4 regions of the Bradyrhizobium sp. UNPF46 genome follow, and region 3 is predicted to be linked to each of the others. Evidence: predicted binding sites of a transcription regulator. Region 3 holds the regulator's gene; each other region holds the start of a gene.
The links. Region 3 encodes PhoB, which activates phosphate uptake and scavenging genes when phosphate is short. Its sites were predicted from a motif close to TGTCATNNANCTGTCAT; they were not measured.

Region 1 (4,170 bases), on a different contig from region 3:
CCGGCCTTCTCGAAATCACCTGGGCGATCGGCCTGAAATATACCGAGGGATTTACCAAGCTCGTTCCCTCCGTCGTCACGCTCGCGGCCATGGCCGGCAGCGTCATCCTGCTCGGCCTCGCCCTCAAAACGCTGCCCGTCGGAACCGCCTATGCGGTCTGGACCGGCATCGGCGCGGTCGGTACCGCGACGCTGGGCATCATCCTGTTCGGGGAGCCGGCCACGGCGCTCCGCCTCGCCAGCATCGGGCTGATCGTGGCCGGGATCGTCGGGCTGAAGCTCGTTACCTGACGAAGAGCTGGACCGCCCACCAGGTCAGCGCCGCGACGATGGCCGAGGCCGGGATCGTGATCACCCAGGCATAGACGATCGAGCTTGCCACGTTCCAGCGCACGGCCGAGACGCGCCGCGCCGCGCCGACGCCGACGATGGCGCCGGTGATGGTGTGGGTGGTCGAGACGGGAACCCCGAGATAGGTCGCCATGAACAGGGTCGCGGCGCCCCCCGTCTCGGCGCAAAAGCCCTGCATCGGCGTCAATTTCGTGATGCGCAGTCCCATGGTGCGGACGATGCGCCAGCCTCCCATCAGCGTGCCCAGCGCCATCGCCGCCTGGCAGGACAGCACCACCCAGAAAGGCACCGAAAAGTCGCTGCCGAGATGGCCCTGCGAATACAGCAGCACCGCGATGATGCCCATGGTCTTTTGCGCGTCATTGCCGCCATGGCCGAGCGAATAAAGCGAGGCGGAGGCAAATTGCAGGATGCGGAAGGCGCGGTCGACCGCAAACGGCGTCGAGCGCACCGAGGCCCAGGACACGATCGCAACCAGCATCATCGCGAGCAGGAAGCCGACCAGCGGCGACAGCACGATCGCCAGCACCGTCTTGGTCAAGCCGCTCCACACCGCCGCGGAGATGCCGGCCTTGGCCATGCCGCCGCCGACGAGCCCGCCGATCAGCGCATGCGAGGACGAGGACGGGATGCCCAGCGCCCAGGTCACGAGGTTCCAGACGATGGCGCCGACCAGCGCCGCGAAGATCACCTGGGCATCGACGATCGCGGGATCGATGATGCCGGTGCCGATGGTCTGGGCGACGTGCAGCCCGAACACCATGAAGGCGACGAAATTGAAGAACGCAGCCCAGAACACCGCGAATTGGGGCCGCAGCACGCGGGTCGAGACGATGGTCGCGATCGAATTGGCCGCGTCGTGCAGGCCGTTCAGGAAATCGAACAGCAGCGCGACGGCGATCAAGCCGACCAGGACGGGAAGACCCAACGCGGCATCCACGGCAACCCCGCCCTAAACTTGTTCGATGACGATGCTGTTGATCTCGTTCGCGACGTCGTCGAAGCGATCGGCCACCTTCTCGAGGTGGTCGTAGATCTCGACGCCGACGATGAAATCCATCGCATTGCCTTCGCGATGCTTGAGGAACAGTTCCTTCAGCCCGATGTCATGGAGATCGTCGACGCGGCCCTCCAGCTTGCCGAGCTCTTCCGTGATGGCGGTCAGCATGGCCACGTTCGGGCCGATCGACTGCATCAGCGGCAGCGCACGGCCGACCAGATTGGCGCATTCGATCAGAAGTCCGCCGATCTCGCGCATCGGCGGCTCGAAGCTGCGGACCTCGAACAGCATCACGGCCTTGGCCGTCTGCTGCATCTGGTCGATGGCGTCGTCCATCGACGTGATGAGGTTCTTGATATCGCCACGGTCGAACGGGGTGATGAAGGTGCGGCGCACCGCCGTCAGCACCTCACGGGTGATGTTGTCGGCATCGTTCTCGAACTGGTTGACGCGCTGGCAATAGACCGGCGTCTCCTCGCCTCCGTTGAGCATGCCCTGCAGCGCGATCGACCCCTGGATCACCGTCTGGATATGCCGATCGAACAGGTCGAAGAACCGTTCTTCCTTGGGCAGGAACGCGCGAAACCATCGCATCATGGGGATAGGCTACCGGTTGGAAATGGCCCGGCCCGTCAGGGCCGTCATGAAACTGTCATAGACCATTTTCGATCCGCGTGCGTGTCATCTCACGCCCGCGGAGCCGGATCATCCACCGGATTATCGTGCCAGTAAAACTGGCGAGATATCAATGATTTAGAGTGATCGTCGGAAGTAATGCGCGATTTCGCCGATGACGCCGCGGCGGAAGGTGAGCACGCAGATCACGAAGATCGAGCCCTGGATCACCGTCACCCACTGGCCGAAGCCGGCGAGGTATTGCTGCATGGCGATGATCACGAAGGCGCCGACCACGGGACCGAAAATGGTGCCGAGGCCGCCGACCAGCGTCATCAGCACGACCTCGCCCGACATCGACCAATGCACGTCGGTGAGCGAGGCGTTCTGCGCCACGAACACTTTCAGGGCGCCGGCGAAGCCGGCCAGCGTCCCGGACAGCACGAAGGCCAGGAACTTGTACTGGTCGGTCCGGTAGCCGAGCGAAATCGCGCGCGGCTCGTTCTCGCGGATCGCCTTCAGGACTTCGCCGAACGGCGAGTTGATGATGCGGAAGATCAAGAGGAAGCCGGCGAGGAACCCGACCAGCACGACGTAATAGAGCACCGTCGGTTTGGAGAGATCGAACACGCCGAACATGTGTCCCTGCGGGATGCCCTGGATGCCGTCCTCACCGTGGGTGAACGGGGCCTGGAGGTAGATGAAGTACAGGAGCTGTGACAGAGCCAGCGTGATCATCGAGAAATAGATGCCCTGGCGGCGGATCGAGATATAGCCGGTGATGATCGAGAGCACGAAAGCACCGGCGATGCCGACGAGGATGCCGAGCTCCGGCGGCAACGCCCACACCTTCAGCGCATGCGCGCTGCAATAGCCGGCCGTCCCTAAGAACATCGCGTGGCCGAACGACAGCAGGCCGCCATAGCCGATCAGCAGATTGAAGGCGCAGGCGAGCAGCGCGAAACACAGCGCCTGCATCACGAAGAACGGGTAGACTCCCGTGAATGGCACCGAGGCCAGCAGCAGCGCCATCACCACGAATACGATCATCTCGTCGCGCATTGCACGCGGGGTCACCGGCAGCGCGTCGTCCGTCAAGGCTGTCATATCAGGCCGCCCTTCCCGTCAATCCCGTTGGCTTCACCAAGAGCACCAGCACCATCAGCACGAACACGACGGTGTTGGAGGCCTCGGGGTAGAAATATTTGGTCAGACCCTCGATCACGCCGAGCGCGAAGCCGGTGATGATCGAGCCCATGATCGATCCCATGCCGCCGATCACGACCACCGCGAACACCACGATGATGAGGTCGGCGCCCATCAGCGGCCGCACCTGGTTGATCGGCGCCGAGAGCACGCCGGCGAGCGCGGCAAGTCCGACGCCGAGACCGTAAGTGAGCGTGATCATGCGCGGCACGTTGACACCGAAGGCCCGCACCAGCGTCGGGTTTTCGGTGGCGGCGCGCAGGTAGGCGCCGAGCCGGGTCTTCTCGATCAGGAACCAGGTGGCGATACAGACGATCAGGGAAAACACGACGACCCAGCCGCGATAGACCGGCAGGAACATGAAGCCGAGATTCATGCCGCCCTTGAGCTGGTCCGGAATGGCGTAAGGCAGGCCGGACGATCCAAAGTAGTTCTGGAACACGCCCTGCACGATCAGCGCAATGCCGAAGGTCAGCAGCAGGCCGTAGAGGTGATCGAGCCCCGTCAGCCATTGCAGCATGGTCCGTTCCAGGATCATGCCGAAGATGCCGACGACAATCGGAGCGATGATCAATGCCGGCCAGTAGCCGATACTGAGATAATCGTTGTTCAGCAGGAAATAGGCGACGAAGGCGCCCATCATGTAGAGCGCGCCATGGGCGAAATTGATGATGTTGAGCATGCCGAAGATCACGGCAAGCCCGAGACTGAGCAGCGCGTAGAACGAGCCGTTGATCAATCCCACCAGTAGCTGAGCGTATAGAGCCTGCATCGATCCCGCACCCGATCCCTTCGGCGTTCCCTTGAAAGTCGCCCGCAAGCCTCAGAGGACTGCGGGCCGTTGTCTTACTTCTTCAACAGCGCGCACTTGCTTTCGGACAGCGGCGTGAAGGCCTGGTCGCCCGGCACCGTGCCGACCAGCTTGTAGAAGTCCCACGGTCCCTTGGACTCCGAGGGCTTCTTCACCTCGAACAGATAGGCGCTGTGGATGGTGCGGCC
Region 2 (4,170 bases), on a different contig from region 3:
CGACGCGATCCTGCTGCTGGCGCCGAAGCGCGCCGGGGACGAGCGGCTCAAGACGGCGCTGCAACCGCTGCTCGGCAAGATCGACATCGCCACCATGCGCGAGGCGAATTTGCGCGCCAGCGGCAATGACGCGAACTCCTCGCCGGAGGCGGTGGCGAAGTGGTTGTGGGGGAAGATCAAGCAGTAGGTCAGCTGCAGGATCCGTCATCCTGAGGCGCGAGCTGCGCGGTGCATAGCACCGTGCGGCGAGCCTCGAAGGATGAGCGGCCGCGATGCATCCGGGCTGTCGCCCTTCGAGGCTCACCAAGCGGCTTGCCGCTTGATGAGCGCCTCAGGGTGACGGTCGAGGAGTTGTGTCCGAGATCCAAGCGATCGCGTTACAGCCCCCGGATCATCCCGGCCTCGATCAGCAGGCGGTTCAGCCGCCGCGCTTCGGCGCCGTCCTTGCAAGCATAGAACATCCCCTTGCAGCGGAGCATGATCTCCTTCTGCTCGGCGAAGGACGGGTCGAGCGGGATGCCGGCGGCTTCCTGGATCACCAGCGGCAGATAGGGACCGTCGATCGTGTCCATCACGGCGTCGCTCTTCACCGGTTCGAAATTGACGGCATCGATCGCGTAATAGGTCGCATAGAGGCGCGGATCGTAGGCGTCGAGCTTCTTGCCGATGGCACCTTCGTCGAGCCCGGGCTCGAGGATGGCAGGCGCGAATTCCGGCTGATGATCGCCATAGCGCACGATCAGGAAGGGCTCGCCGGGAAAGGTCTTCTTGAGGCCAGCGATGAACGCCCTGTACTGCTCGGCGCTCATCGCCTGCCGGCGCAGATATTCGTCGATGGATGCCACATTGCCCGGCGCGCGCCAGTTCGGCAGCAGCTCGGGACGGAAACGCGTCTCCCAGGGGAAGTGATTGGCACCGAGATAGATGAAGGTGAACAGCGGCTTGTTGGGCGGCTGCTGGCCCATCAGCTGAAGCGCCTTGTCGTAGAAGAAGCTGTCGGGCTCGACGTCCTTGGCGCCGAGATCCTTCGAGTCGAGGAAGCGCTCGATACCGGTCGTCATCTGAAAGCTGCGGGCGCCCATGAAGCCGCCATAGGCGGGATAGAGCGACATCGTGTCGTAGCCGCAGCGGCGCAGCGCCAGCGGCAGCCCGCGCTCGACGCGATTTGAGGCGATGCGTGTCACGAAATAGGCGAAGCGGCCGAACGAGCGCGAGGAAAGCCCCGCCAGCACGTTGTATTCGGTGAACCAGCTCGGCCCGCCATTGCTCTCGGCCAGGAACGTACGCTGCTTGCCGTCCCAGGACTTGAAGTGGCTGCCATAGCCTTGCGGCACCTTGATCCCTTGCGCGGCGCGGATGTCGAAGCTCGATTCATCATGGATCATGATGATGTTCGGCCGGCGCCCGGCAGGGTGGCAGGAATCGACCAGCGGCAGGTTGAGCCGCTCGTTGCTCGCGGCGGCCGATTCCATCAAGCCGTATTGCACGAAGTCCGACACCGAGCTGACGCCGGAGCGGAAGAATTTCGACAGATAGCCGTCGTCGTAATAGCCGCGCCAGGCTTCGTCCGGATGATAGAGCGAATAGCCGACCAGCGCGGCGAGACAGGCGAGCTTGCAGGCGAGCGCCGGCAGGCGGCGGATGCGGAACGGATCGAGCCACCACAGCGCATACATCAGCGGCAGCGTGACGAGGCCGGCCAGGATCACCGACCAGCGCAAATTCGGGAAGATCGTGAACAGGAACGCCACGGTATCGCGGTCGATCATCATCAGGTCGATGAAGTTGACCGTCATCTGGACGACGTCGTGCTTGAGCCGCGACAGCAGCACCAGCACCACGACCATGGTCAGCGACAGCGCGCCCGACAGCGCCGGCCGCCGCAGCAGCGTGATCCAGAAGAAGTTGAGAATGCCCCAGGCGAGCGCAAAGGAGAGCCGCGAGCCGAAATCGGTCTCGGTCTGGTACATCAATGCGAGGGCGGCGAGGTGCGGCGCAGCAACGGCAAGCAGCCGCCAGATGCCGAGCGCGGCGACGCTCGCCAGCACGGCAGTCGTGGCAGAAGGACCTGGATTAGGCGCGGACGCCATCGACGACACGCAACAGCTGGTCCGGCGCAATGTATTGCCTAGCCGTCTGGCCGGCCCAAGGGTGGAAAGAGGGCGGCTAGGCATCCGGCGCAGCCGGAAGCCTGCACCGTGTCATAAAACTGTAACGGAACGGTCAAGGACAGGCAACGCATGCCGTGATGCGACGTTCGCTTATTGTTACGAGGCGGCGAAGCGCCGCACGGAGCCGCCTGCAAGATCAGGCCTTCGCGATCCCTGCGATGAACAGATCGATCACCGCTTCCGCCATCCGCTCGATCTCGTCCTCTGCGACGCCCCAGCGGGGAAAGTGGCCGTCGAGATTCATCCGGGCGAAGCCGTAGACCAGCGCGCGGCCGGCGATCTGGACTTGCTTGAGATCGCCCGGGCGCAGCAGGCCCTGCTCCGCCGCTTCAGTGAGGATTCCCTCGGTCAGGGCGATCAGCTCGGCGTTGTCGCGGGTCAGCTCGGCGGAGCTGCCATGGGCGAAATAGCGCCCGGTGGAGATGATTTCGAAGTGGGCGGGATTGCGCATCGCCCAGCGCAGGTAGGCAAGGCCAAAGGCGCGGAAGCGGGCGAGCGGGCCGGCGGCGGGGGCCTTGCCCAGCGCCACCTCGATCTCGATACGAAAACGCCGCTGCGCTTCCTCGGCCACTGCGGCCATCAGGGCATCGCGGTTCGGAAAGTGCCGGAAAGGCGCCCCCGGCGACACCGCGGCCCGGCGCGCGGCCTCGCGGACCGAGACCTCCGCTCCCTCCGCCGCGAGTTGCAACGCAGCATCGATCAGGACGCGGCGAAGGTCGCCGTGGTGATACGGCCGGGGTTCGGCTCCGGGGCGGCGAACGCGCGGCTTGGAGGGCTGACGGGCAGGCATGATGCTTCCTAGCATCACCCGAACGTGAATGTAAGCAGCGATTACACCATTGACCGCCCGCGCGCGTCGAAATGTAATCGATGATTACATAACGAAGGGAGATCATCATGTCGCAACGTCAAGGCTGGCTCGAAGGCTGGCGGCTGCTGGCCGCCCTCACCCTGAGCCTGGTCGTCCTCAGCCTGTGGATAGCCTCGATGCGCCAGTTCGAGGTCGAGGGTGTACGGATGGTGATCCGCTTCACGGCACGCAGCTCGCTCACACTGTACTGCCTCGCCTTCAGCGCCGCGGCACTCGCGCGCCTCTGGCCAAACGCCTGGACGCGCTGGCAGCGCCGCAACCGTCGCTATCTCGGCTTGAGCTTCGCCGCCTCCCACGCCATCCATGCCGTCGCGATCATCGCCTTCGCCCAGATGGATCCGGCCGGCTTCGCGGAGGCCACCTCGCCCGCCTCCTACATCTTCGGCGGCATCGGCTATGCATTCATCATCGCCATGAGCGCGACCTCGTTCGACCGCACCGTCGCGCTGATCGGGCCGCGCGCCTGGCGGACGCTGCATCTCGCCGGCGGCTATTATCTCTGGCTCCAGTTCATGGTCTCGTTCGGCAAGCGCGTGCCGGCGATGCCGCTCTACGCGGCGTTCCTCATTCCGCTGCTGATCGTGATGGCGCTGCGCATGATCGCGATGGCCCGCCATCCGCGCGGCCAGACTGTTGCGGCGGGCTGAAGCGCGCGCCTAAAGCGCGATGAGATTTGGATCAATCGTCATCGCTTTAGATTGTTGTTTACGCATGATCTTTCCGGAAGACCGGTTCGCACTCTCCGGATCATGCTTTATTGCGGCAGGAATCCGAGCCGCTTGGCAATGATGCGGTCGAGCGTCCGCTTCGGCAGCACGGCCGTGATCAGGTGGCGCATCGGATCGGGCGTGATCTGATAGCGCACCTTCGGGCTCGCCGCCGTCAGCGCCTCGAACACGATCTCGGCGATGCGCTCGGCCGGCAGGCCCTTGGCGCCGAGATCCATCATGAAGGCCATCACCTTGTTCAGCGCCGGCAGATAGGGCGAGTTCTGGTAGACGGACAGGTCGATCTCCTCGGCCTTGCTCCAGATCGGCGTCTTCACCGCGCCGGGGGCGACGATGATGACGTCGATGCCGAACAGCATCAGCTCGCGGCGCAGGCTTTCGGACAGCCCCTCGATGGCGT
Region 3 (4,170 bases):
TCGTCGAAAGCGAGCAGCAGGCCCTTCTCGTCGCAGAGCTGGCGCAGCGCCTTGAGGAAGGCGGGAGGCGCAGAACGCACGCCGCCCTCGCCCTGGATCGGCTCGATCAGGATGCCGGCGGTGTGCGGGCCGATCGCCTTCTTCACGGCCTCGATGTCGCCATGCGGCACCTGGTCGAAACCATCCATCGGCGGACCGAACCCTTCGAGATATTTTGCAGAGCCGGTCGCAGCGAGCGTCGCCAGCGTACGGCCATGGAAGGCGCCTTCGAAGGTGATGATGCGATAGCGCTCCGGATCACCCTTGGAGAAGTGATGATGGCGGACCAGCTTGATCACGCCTTCCAGCGCCTCGGCGCCGGAATTGCAGAAGAAGACGAAGTCCGCAAAGCTCTCGTTGCACAGGCGCGCGGCGAGCTTCTCGCCGTCCGGGCTCTGGAACAGGTTCGACATGTGCCAGAGCTTGGTCGCCTGCTCCTGCAACGCCTTGACCAGCGCGGGATGGGCGTGGCCGAGCGCATTTACCGCGACGCCGGAGGTGAAATCGAGATAGCGATCGCCGTTGGTCGCGATCAGCCAGCAGCCTTCGCCGCGCTCGAAACCGAGGTTGGCCCTGGCGAAAACAGGGAGCAAATGCGGGGCTGCGCTGTTGGTCATGACGGTCACTTGAATGTTGCGGACGGTGCGATGCGCGCATTGCGCAACGCACCAGACCGGCCCGGAAAACGAAACGTGCCGCCTTTTAAGGGCGGCACGTGACACCATCTTATGCCCCGTGAAACCGGTGTCAATGGCAGCCGGAAAGCCTCAGGAAACGCTGATTCCGTAGTCTTGCGGTGCCGATTTTGCGGGTTTTTCGCCACGGAACATGTGGACGCGACTCGGCAGACTCTTGCGCGCGAGTCACGGCATATTGTAGCGTTTGGACTGTCAGATACGACATCTCGTGCAGCGGTTCTGATCCCAAGAGTCCTCATGTACCGGCGTAAACGTTCGGGCGTCAGTTGAGCGCCCGGCGAGCCTTAAGGGATTCCGGCGGCACGGGTTTTTCGAAGCTTAGGCATTCGCCGCAAGGGCGCCAGGACGGCAGCCGCGCGGCGAGGGAAAGGGTGCAATGACGGTTTTGACCTGGTCCGATGATCGCGTCGAGCAGCTCAAGAAGCTCTGGGAGGCCGGATTATCGGCCAGCCAGATCGCAGCTGAACTCGGCAATGTGACCCGCAATGCCGTGATCGGCAAAGTGCACAGGCTCGGTCTGTCCGGCCGCGCCAAGAGCCCTTCGTCGGCAGCGCCGCGGCCGCGCAAGGCGCGTCCCGCGCAGCACATGATGCGGGTCACCCGCCCGATCGCACGCGGCAACACTGCGCTGGCGCAGGCCTTCGAGGTCGAGGTCGAGGCCGAGCCCGTCACCTACGACAACGTGGTGCCGATGAGCCAGCGGCTGTCGCTGCTCGAACTGAACGAGGCGACCTGCCACTGGCCGGTCGGCGATCCCTCGAGCCCGGATTTCTTCTTCTGCGGCGGCAAGGCGCTCTCCGGCCTTCCCTACTGCGCCCAGCATTCGCGCGTGGCGTATCAGCCGGCGGCGGATCGCCGGCGTGCGCCGGCCAAGCCGGGCCCGCGCTGAGTTTGCGGAATTAGCTGACTGCAAGGACGGCAGCCGTCGTGCGATGACGGCTCAACACATCCGATGTCGTCCCCGCGAACGCGGGGAGCCATAACCACAGGGCGCAATTGTTGCGCGAGATGGTCACTCCGGGTCTTCGCCAAACCCCACCCTGTGGTTATGGATCCCGGGCTCGCGCTACGCGCGCCCCGGGATGACAGCTGAGCATGTGGCTGCAGCTCGCCAGACCAACCGTTCGCAACCCTCAGGTCGTCTCCGCCTTCGCGAAGCGATCGTCGAGCGCGTAGCCGGCGCCGCGGACGGTTCGGATCGGGTCCTGCTCGCGGCCGAGATTGAGCAGCTTGCGCAGGCGGCCGATATGGACGTCGACGGTGCGCTCGTCGATGTAGATGTCGCGGCCCCAGACGCTGTCGAGCAGCTGCTCGCGCGAGAACACGCGGCCGGGATGCTCCAGGAAGAACTCCAGGAGGCGATATTCGGTCGGGCCGAGGTCGATCGGGCGGCCCGAGCGCGCCACGCGGCGCTTGTCGCGGTCGAGCTCGATGTCGCCATAGGCCAGCACGGTCGCGAGCCGCTCGGGACTGGCGCGCCGCAGCAGTCCCTTCACGCGCGCCAGGAGCTCCGGCACCGAGAACGGCTTGACGATGTAGTCGTCGGCGCCGGTGGCAAGACCCCGCACCCGCTCGCTCTCCTCGCCGCGCGCGGTGAGCATGATGATCGGCAGCTGCTTGGTCTCGGGCCGGGTGCGCAGCCGCCGGCACAGCTCGATGCCGGAGAGGCCCGGCAGCATCCAGTCGAGCACGATCAGGTCGGGAATGTGTTCCTTGAGGCGGGTGTCGGCGTCGTCGCCGCGCATCACCGTCTCGACGTCATAGCCGTCGCCTTCGAGGTTGTAGCGGAGAAGCTCGGTGAGAGCTTCCTCGTCCTCAACCACCATAATGCGTGCGCCCATGGTGTCGTCGCTCCTTAAAGTCTTCAGGTATTCGGGATCGTCGTGGCGAAGGTGGTCATGTCGCCCTTCGGCCGCTTGTCGGTGATCGCCTGGCCCTCGATCATGTAGAACACGGTCTCGGCGATGTTGGTGGCGTGGTCGCCGATCCGCTCGATGTTCTTGGCGCAGAACATCAGATGGATGCAGAACGAGATGTTGCGCGGATCCTCCATCATGTAGGTGAGGAGCTCGCGGAACAGCGAGGTGCAGATCGCATCGACCTCCTCGTCGCCCTTCCACACCGCCATCGCCGCCGGCAGATCGTGCGCGGCATAGGCGTCCAGCACGCTCTTGACCTGCTGCTGCACGAGGTCGGTCATGTGCTCGAGGCCGCGGAACAGTTTCAGCGGATGGAAGTCAGTCTCGAGCGCGGCAACGCGCTTGCCCATGTTCTTGGCGAGGTCGCCGATGCGCTCGAGATCGGTCGCAACGCGCATGGCGCCGACGATCTCGCGCAGATCGACCGCCATCGGCTGGCGTCGTGCGATGGTCAGCACGGCGCGCTCTTCAATCCTCTTCTGCAGCGCGTCGAGATCGGCGTCGATGGTCACGACGCGCTGACCGAGCGCGACGTCGCGGCGGATCAACGCGTCGACGGAATCGACGATCATGCGCTCGGCGATGCCGCCCATCTCGGCGACCAGGCGAGTGAGTTCCTGGAGGTCGGTGTCGAAGGCCTTTGCGGTATGTTCGGTACCCATATTGCGTCTCCTCAGCCGAACCGGCCGGTGATGTAGTCCTGCGTGCGCCGGTCGGTCGGCGACGTGAAGATCTTGCTGGTGTCGTCGAACTCGATCAGCTCGCCCAGATACATGAAGGCGGTCTTGTCGGAGACGCGCGCCGCCTGCTGCATGTTGTGGGTGACGATCGCGATCGTGTAGTTCTCGGACAGCTCCTGGATCAGCTCCTCGACCTTGGCGGTCGAGATCGGGTCGAGCGCCGAGCAGGGCTCGTCGAACAGGATCACCTCGGGCCGCACCGCGACGGTGCGGGCGATGCACAGGCGCTGCTGCTGGCCGCCGGAGAGCGACAGGCCGGAGGCGTTGAGCTTGTCCTTGACCTCGTTCCACAGCGCGCCGCCGCGCAGCGCCTTCTCGACGCGGTCGTCCATCTCGGACTTCGAGATCTTCTCGTAGAGGCGGATGCCGAAGGCGATGTTCTCGTAGATCGTCATCGGGAACGGCGTCGGCTTCTGGAACACCATGCCGACCCGGGCGCGCAGCAGATTGAGGTCGAGCTTGGGGTCGAGGATGTTGGTCTGATCGAGCATCAGCTGGCCGGTGGCGCGCTGGCCCGGATAGAGGTCGTACATCCGGTTGAAGATGCGCAGCAGGGTCGACTTGCCGCAGCCGGACGGGCCGATGAACGCCGTGACGCGGTTGGCGCCCAGCGTCAGGTTGATGTTCTTCAGCGCGTGGTGCTCGCCGTAATAGAAGTTGAGGTTGCGCACCGTCACCTTGGCGGGCGCCTCGGGCAGCACCGGCGCCTGCGGAAGGCCACCGGAGGCGCTCATCGATACGGAAAGTTCACTCATTTTGCGGTCCTCTCGGCGC
Region 4 (4,170 bases), on a different contig from region 3:
CGAGCGCGGCCTGGACCTGCCGCAGCTCGAACGGCGAGGGGATCGTCAGGATCTTCGGCAACAGCGGCCAGAGCGCGCCCGCCGTCATTACGGACGCCACCGCGGTCGCCGCCTTGACGATGCCCTCGATGCCGTAGACCGGCACCCAGAGCGTGTAGATGGACAGCACATGGGTGAGGCCGCACGCCATGATGAAGATCGCGAAGGCCCAATAGACCCAGCCGAATTTGAGATCGCGCCGCTTGGTGACGAGGATCGCGAGCGCAAACGGGATCGAGAAATAGGCGGCGGCGATGCAGGCGTCGGATACGACGTGAAGCCAGATCAGTTCGGGCTCCCACAACAGGCAGATGCCGTGCGGAGAGAGCATGGACGAGTCGAGGAGACGTTCAAAGAAGGCCCACATCATTCCACCCCAGGATTCCATGTCAGGCAGCTTGCGGGCCGGGGCGGCCCGCGACGTCGGTGTCGCCGGACAGTTCCACCACTGACGTCTCGCGCATCGGCGAAGCAGGTTCGCGATTATACCAAGGGTTCGGCGTGGTTGCATTTTCATGCCCGCACCCTTGGGGTACGGAGGCCGTGCTCTGCCCGCCCGACCCGCGGGAACACGCGGGTGTCGCGAATCACGGCCCGTCGCGGCTCGGCAGCGCTTGCTGGAGTTTCACGGTCGCGCTAGGACGGGCCATGGCGTCCCAATCCAGCAAATGTGCCCGTCGATGACGACCCCGGTCGCACTCACCATCGCCGGTTCCGACTCGAGCGGCGGCGCCGGCATCCAGGCCGACCTGAAGACCTTTGCCGCGCTCGGCGTCTATGGCGCGTCCGCCATCACGGCCTTGACCGCGCAGAACACGCGTGGCGTCACCGGCATCCACGCCGTGCCGGCGGATTTCGTCACCGCGCAGATCGATGCGGTGTTCTCCGATCTCGACGTCGGGGCCGTGAAGATCGGCATGGTGGCCCAGGTCGCCAGCATCGATGCGATTGCGGCGGCGCTGACGCGCTGGAACCCGCGGCACATCGTGCTCGACCCCGTCATGGTCGCAACCTCCGGCGACCGCCTGCTGGCATCCGAGGCCGTCGACGCCCTGCGCACCAGGTTGATGCCGCTGGCCTCGGTGATCACACCGAACTTGCCGGAGGCCGCGGCGCTGCTCGACGAGAACGTCGCGGCAAGCGAGGCGGAGATCGAGAGCCGGGGACGGCGCCTGCTGGCGCTGGGCTGCCGGGCGGTCCTGATCAAGGGCGGGCACGGCGAGGGCGCCGAGAGCACCGACTATCTCGTCGATGCCGACAGCACGCTCGCGCTCACCGCGCCTCGCGTCGCCACGCGCAACACCCATGGCACCGGCTGCTCGCTCTCCTCGGCGGTGGCCGCGGGCCTCGCCAAGGGCGAGGATCTCGAAACCGCCGTGCGCAAGGCCAAGGCCTGGATCAGCGCGGCGATCGGCGCCGCCGACCGCTTCAGCGTCGGTCACGGCCACGGGCCGATCCACCATTTCCACAAATTCTACTGACGCGGGCTTGCCCCTGAACGCGCGCCTCGTCCTTCGAGACGACCGCTACGCGGTCTCCTCAGGATGAGGCTAAGCAGCACTGTGCCCGTTGAAACTAGGGCCGCACACTCGGCCTCATCCTGAGGGCCCGCCAACGGCGGGCGTCTCGAAGGATGTGCCGCGGGCAGATTGCCTCGGAAACGAACAGGGGCCCGGCGCTCCCGCGGCACCATGTCGCCTGATTGTCGCATGCGGCTGATATTCGCGGGGAGGGCGAGGCGAAGTTTGATTCGTATCTGAAGGTGCCTCAAAAGTTCAATCGGTCATCCCCCTGTCACGGGACATTGTTACAGGCTGGCGCGCATGGGAAGTTACGATGTGAGTGACGAGAGCCCGGAACGGCGCTTTCGCACGTTGTTCATCTCCGACGTTCATCTCGGAGCCCGCGGTTCTCAAGCCGATCTTCTGCTCGACTTCCTGCGCTACCACGACGCCGACACGATCTATCTGGTCGGCGACATCGTCGATGGCTGGGCCCTGAAATCGAGCTGGCACTGGCCGCAATCCCACAACGACCTCGTGCAGAAGCTCTTGCGCAAGGCGCGCAAGGGCGCCAAGGTCATCTACATCCCCGGCAATCACGACGAGTTCCTGCGCAACTATTACGGCACGCATTTCGGCGGCATCGACGTCGTCGAAAACACCGTCCACACCGGCGCGGACGGCAAGCGCTATCTCGTCATCCACGGCGACATCTTCGATCTCGTGGTGCAGAACGCGCGCTGGCTCGCCCATCTCGGCGACAAGGCCTACGACTTCGCGATCCAGATGAACCGCTTCGTCAACTTCTTCCGACGTATGTTCAAGGTGCCCTATTGGTCGCTGTCGCAATGGGCCAAGCAGAAGGTCAAGAACGCCGTCAACTATATCGGCGCGTTCGAGCAGGCGCTGGCCGCCGAGGCGCGCCGTCACGACGCCGACGGCGTGATCTGCGGCCACATCCACTACGCCGTGATCCGCGACGAGGGCGGCATCCGCTACATGAATTGCGGCGACTGGGTCGAGAGCTGCACGGCGCTCGTCGAGCACGACGACGGTCATTTCGAGATCATCACCTGGGCGGATCATCTGCAGAAGCCGGCAGCCGTCCCGCAGGTTGCAGCCAGAGCTGCATAACAGAGGCCGCCTGATGCGCATCCTGGTCGCGACCGACGCCTGGCACCCGCAAGTCAACGGTGTGGTTCGGACGCTGACCAAGCTTGCAGAGGCTGCCGAAGGGCTCGGCGTTGTGTTCACGTTCCTCACGCCGCAATCGTTCCGCACCTTCGCAATGCCGAGCTATCGCGACGTGCGCCTGGCGATGCCCCGCCCGGCCCGGATCGCGAAGCTGATCGAGGAGGCGCGGCCCGACAGTATCCACATCGCGACCGAAGGGCCGATCGGCCTGATGGTCCGCCGCTATTGCCGCCAGCGCAAGCTGCCGTTCACGACCAGCTTCCACACCCGCTTCCCGGAATATGTCCGCGCTCGCGTGCCGGTGCCGGGCTCGCTGATCTGGCGGGCGCTGCGCAGATTCCATGCGCCCAGCCGTGCCGTGATGGCGGCAACGCAGGCGCTCGCGCGCGAGCTGACCGAGCGCGGCTTTGACAATGTGCTGCTGTGGCCCCGTGGCGTCGATACCGGCCTGTTCCATCCGCGCGCCGTCGATCTCTGCCTGCCGGCACCGGTGTTCCTGTCGGTCGGCCGCGTCGCGGTGGAGAAGAACCTCGAGGCCTTCCTCGACCTCGACCTGCCCGGCACCAAGGTGATCGTCGGCGACGGCCCGGCACGCGCCGCGCTGGAAGAGGCCTATCCCGACGCGATCTTCCTGGGCGAAAAGCACGGTGAGGAACTGGCGGACATCTACGCGGCCGCTGACGTCTTCGTCTTCCCGAGCAAGACCGACACTTTTGGCCTCGTTCTATTGGAAGCACTCGCCAGCGGCCTGCCGGTGGCGGCCTTCCCGGTGAAGGGTCCGCGCGACGTGATCGGCGATGCCCCGGTCGGCGCGCTCGATCACGATCTGCGCAATGCCTGCTTCACGGCGCTCGGCGTCTCCCGGCAGGATTGCGTCGAATTCGCCGCCAACTACACTTGGGAGGCCTCGGCGCGGGTCTTCATCGACAGCATTTTGGCGGTCGGCGCGGTGCTGCCGGGTCGAAACGGCGCGGAACAGCCCCGCTTCGTGGCCTAGAGCTATCTCGATCCGATGGATCGAAATAGCTCCAGATTCTTATTTTGACGCGTTTTCTTCACGCGAACCGGCGTCGATTTCGCTTGAAAACGCCTTGGGCGACAATCCTCGCGCGGAGATGCCTTGCCCGGGCCTCATCGGCCGCGATAACATCAGCCATGACCGAACAGCTCCTCCCGATCGGCCCCGCCGATATCGACGCCGCAGCGCGCGTGATCGCGCCCTACGCCATCCGCACCCCGCTGCTGTCGTTTCCCGTGCTCAACGAGCGCGTCGGTGCGAAGGTGTTTCTGAAGCCGGAGATGCTCCAGCGTACCGGCTCCTTCAAGTTCCGCGGCGCCTTCAACAAGGTGTTCTCGATCCCGCAGGACAAGCGCGCCGGCGGCGTGGTCGCGTTTTCCTCCGGCAACCATGCGCAAGGCGTGGCGGCGGCGGCAA

Region 1: UNPF46_RS20235 (DUF47 domain-containing protein) is a predicted target of PhoB. The motif match lies at 1,990-2,006, and genes of this name have one in related genera.
Region 2: UNPF46_RS01590 (LTA synthase family protein) is a predicted target of PhoB. The motif match lies at 2,200-2,216, and genes of this name have one in related genera.
Region 4: UNPF46_RS22505 (UDP-2,3-diacylglucosamine diphosphatase) is a predicted target of PhoB. The motif match lies at 1,821-1,837, and genes of this name have one in related genera.

The regions. Positions count from the first base shown of each region.
Region 1 is NZ_LFJB01000048.1:27,032-31,201, forward strand. Features, by position in the region: gene sugE (quaternary ammonium compound efflux SMR transporter SugE) at 1-290, shown strand, start outside; gene UNPF46_RS20230 (inorganic phosphate transporter) at 283-1,290, opposite strand; gene UNPF46_RS20235 (DUF47 domain-containing protein) at 1,303-1,947, opposite strand; gene UNPF46_RS20240 (branched-chain amino acid ABC transporter permease) at 2,104-3,072, opposite strand; gene UNPF46_RS20245 (branched-chain amino acid ABC transporter permease) at 3,074-3,943, opposite strand; gene UNPF46_RS20250 (ABC transporter substrate-binding protein) at 4,018-4,170, opposite strand, start outside.
Region 2 is NZ_LFJB01000003.1:52,638-56,807, forward strand. Features, by position in the region: gene UNPF46_RS01585 (glycine betaine ABC transporter substrate-binding protein) at 1-187, shown strand, start outside; gene UNPF46_RS01590 (LTA synthase family protein) at 378-2,090, opposite strand; gene UNPF46_RS01595 (TetR/AcrR family transcriptional regulator) at 2,308-2,961, opposite strand; gene UNPF46_RS01600 (hypothetical protein) at 3,069-3,689, shown strand; gene UNPF46_RS01605 (SDR family oxidoreductase) at 3,797-4,170, opposite strand, start outside.
Region 3 is NZ_LFJB01000079.1:2,945-7,114, forward strand. Features, by position in the region: gene UNPF46_RS28365 (aspartate aminotransferase family protein) at 1-656, opposite strand, end outside; gene UNPF46_RS28370 (GcrA family cell cycle regulator) at 1,114-1,626, shown strand; gene phoB (phosphate regulon transcriptional regulator PhoB) at 1,871-2,578, opposite strand; gene phoU (phosphate signaling complex protein PhoU) at 2,602-3,318, opposite strand; gene pstB (phosphate ABC transporter ATP-binding protein PstB) at 3,330-4,151, opposite strand; gene pstA (phosphate ABC transporter permease PstA) at 4,148-4,170, opposite strand, start outside.
Region 4 is NZ_LFJB01000056.1:64,254-68,423, reverse strand. Features, by position in the region: gene UNPF46_RS22515 (PAS domain S-box protein) at 1-370, opposite strand, end outside; gene thiD (bifunctional hydroxymethylpyrimidine kinase/phosphomethylpyrimidine kinase) at 720-1,520, shown strand; gene UNPF46_RS22505 (UDP-2,3-diacylglucosamine diphosphatase) at 1,863-2,675, shown strand; gene UNPF46_RS22500 (glycosyltransferase family 4 protein) at 2,689-3,732, shown strand; gene UNPF46_RS22495 (threonine/serine dehydratase family protein) at 3,891-4,170, shown strand, end outside.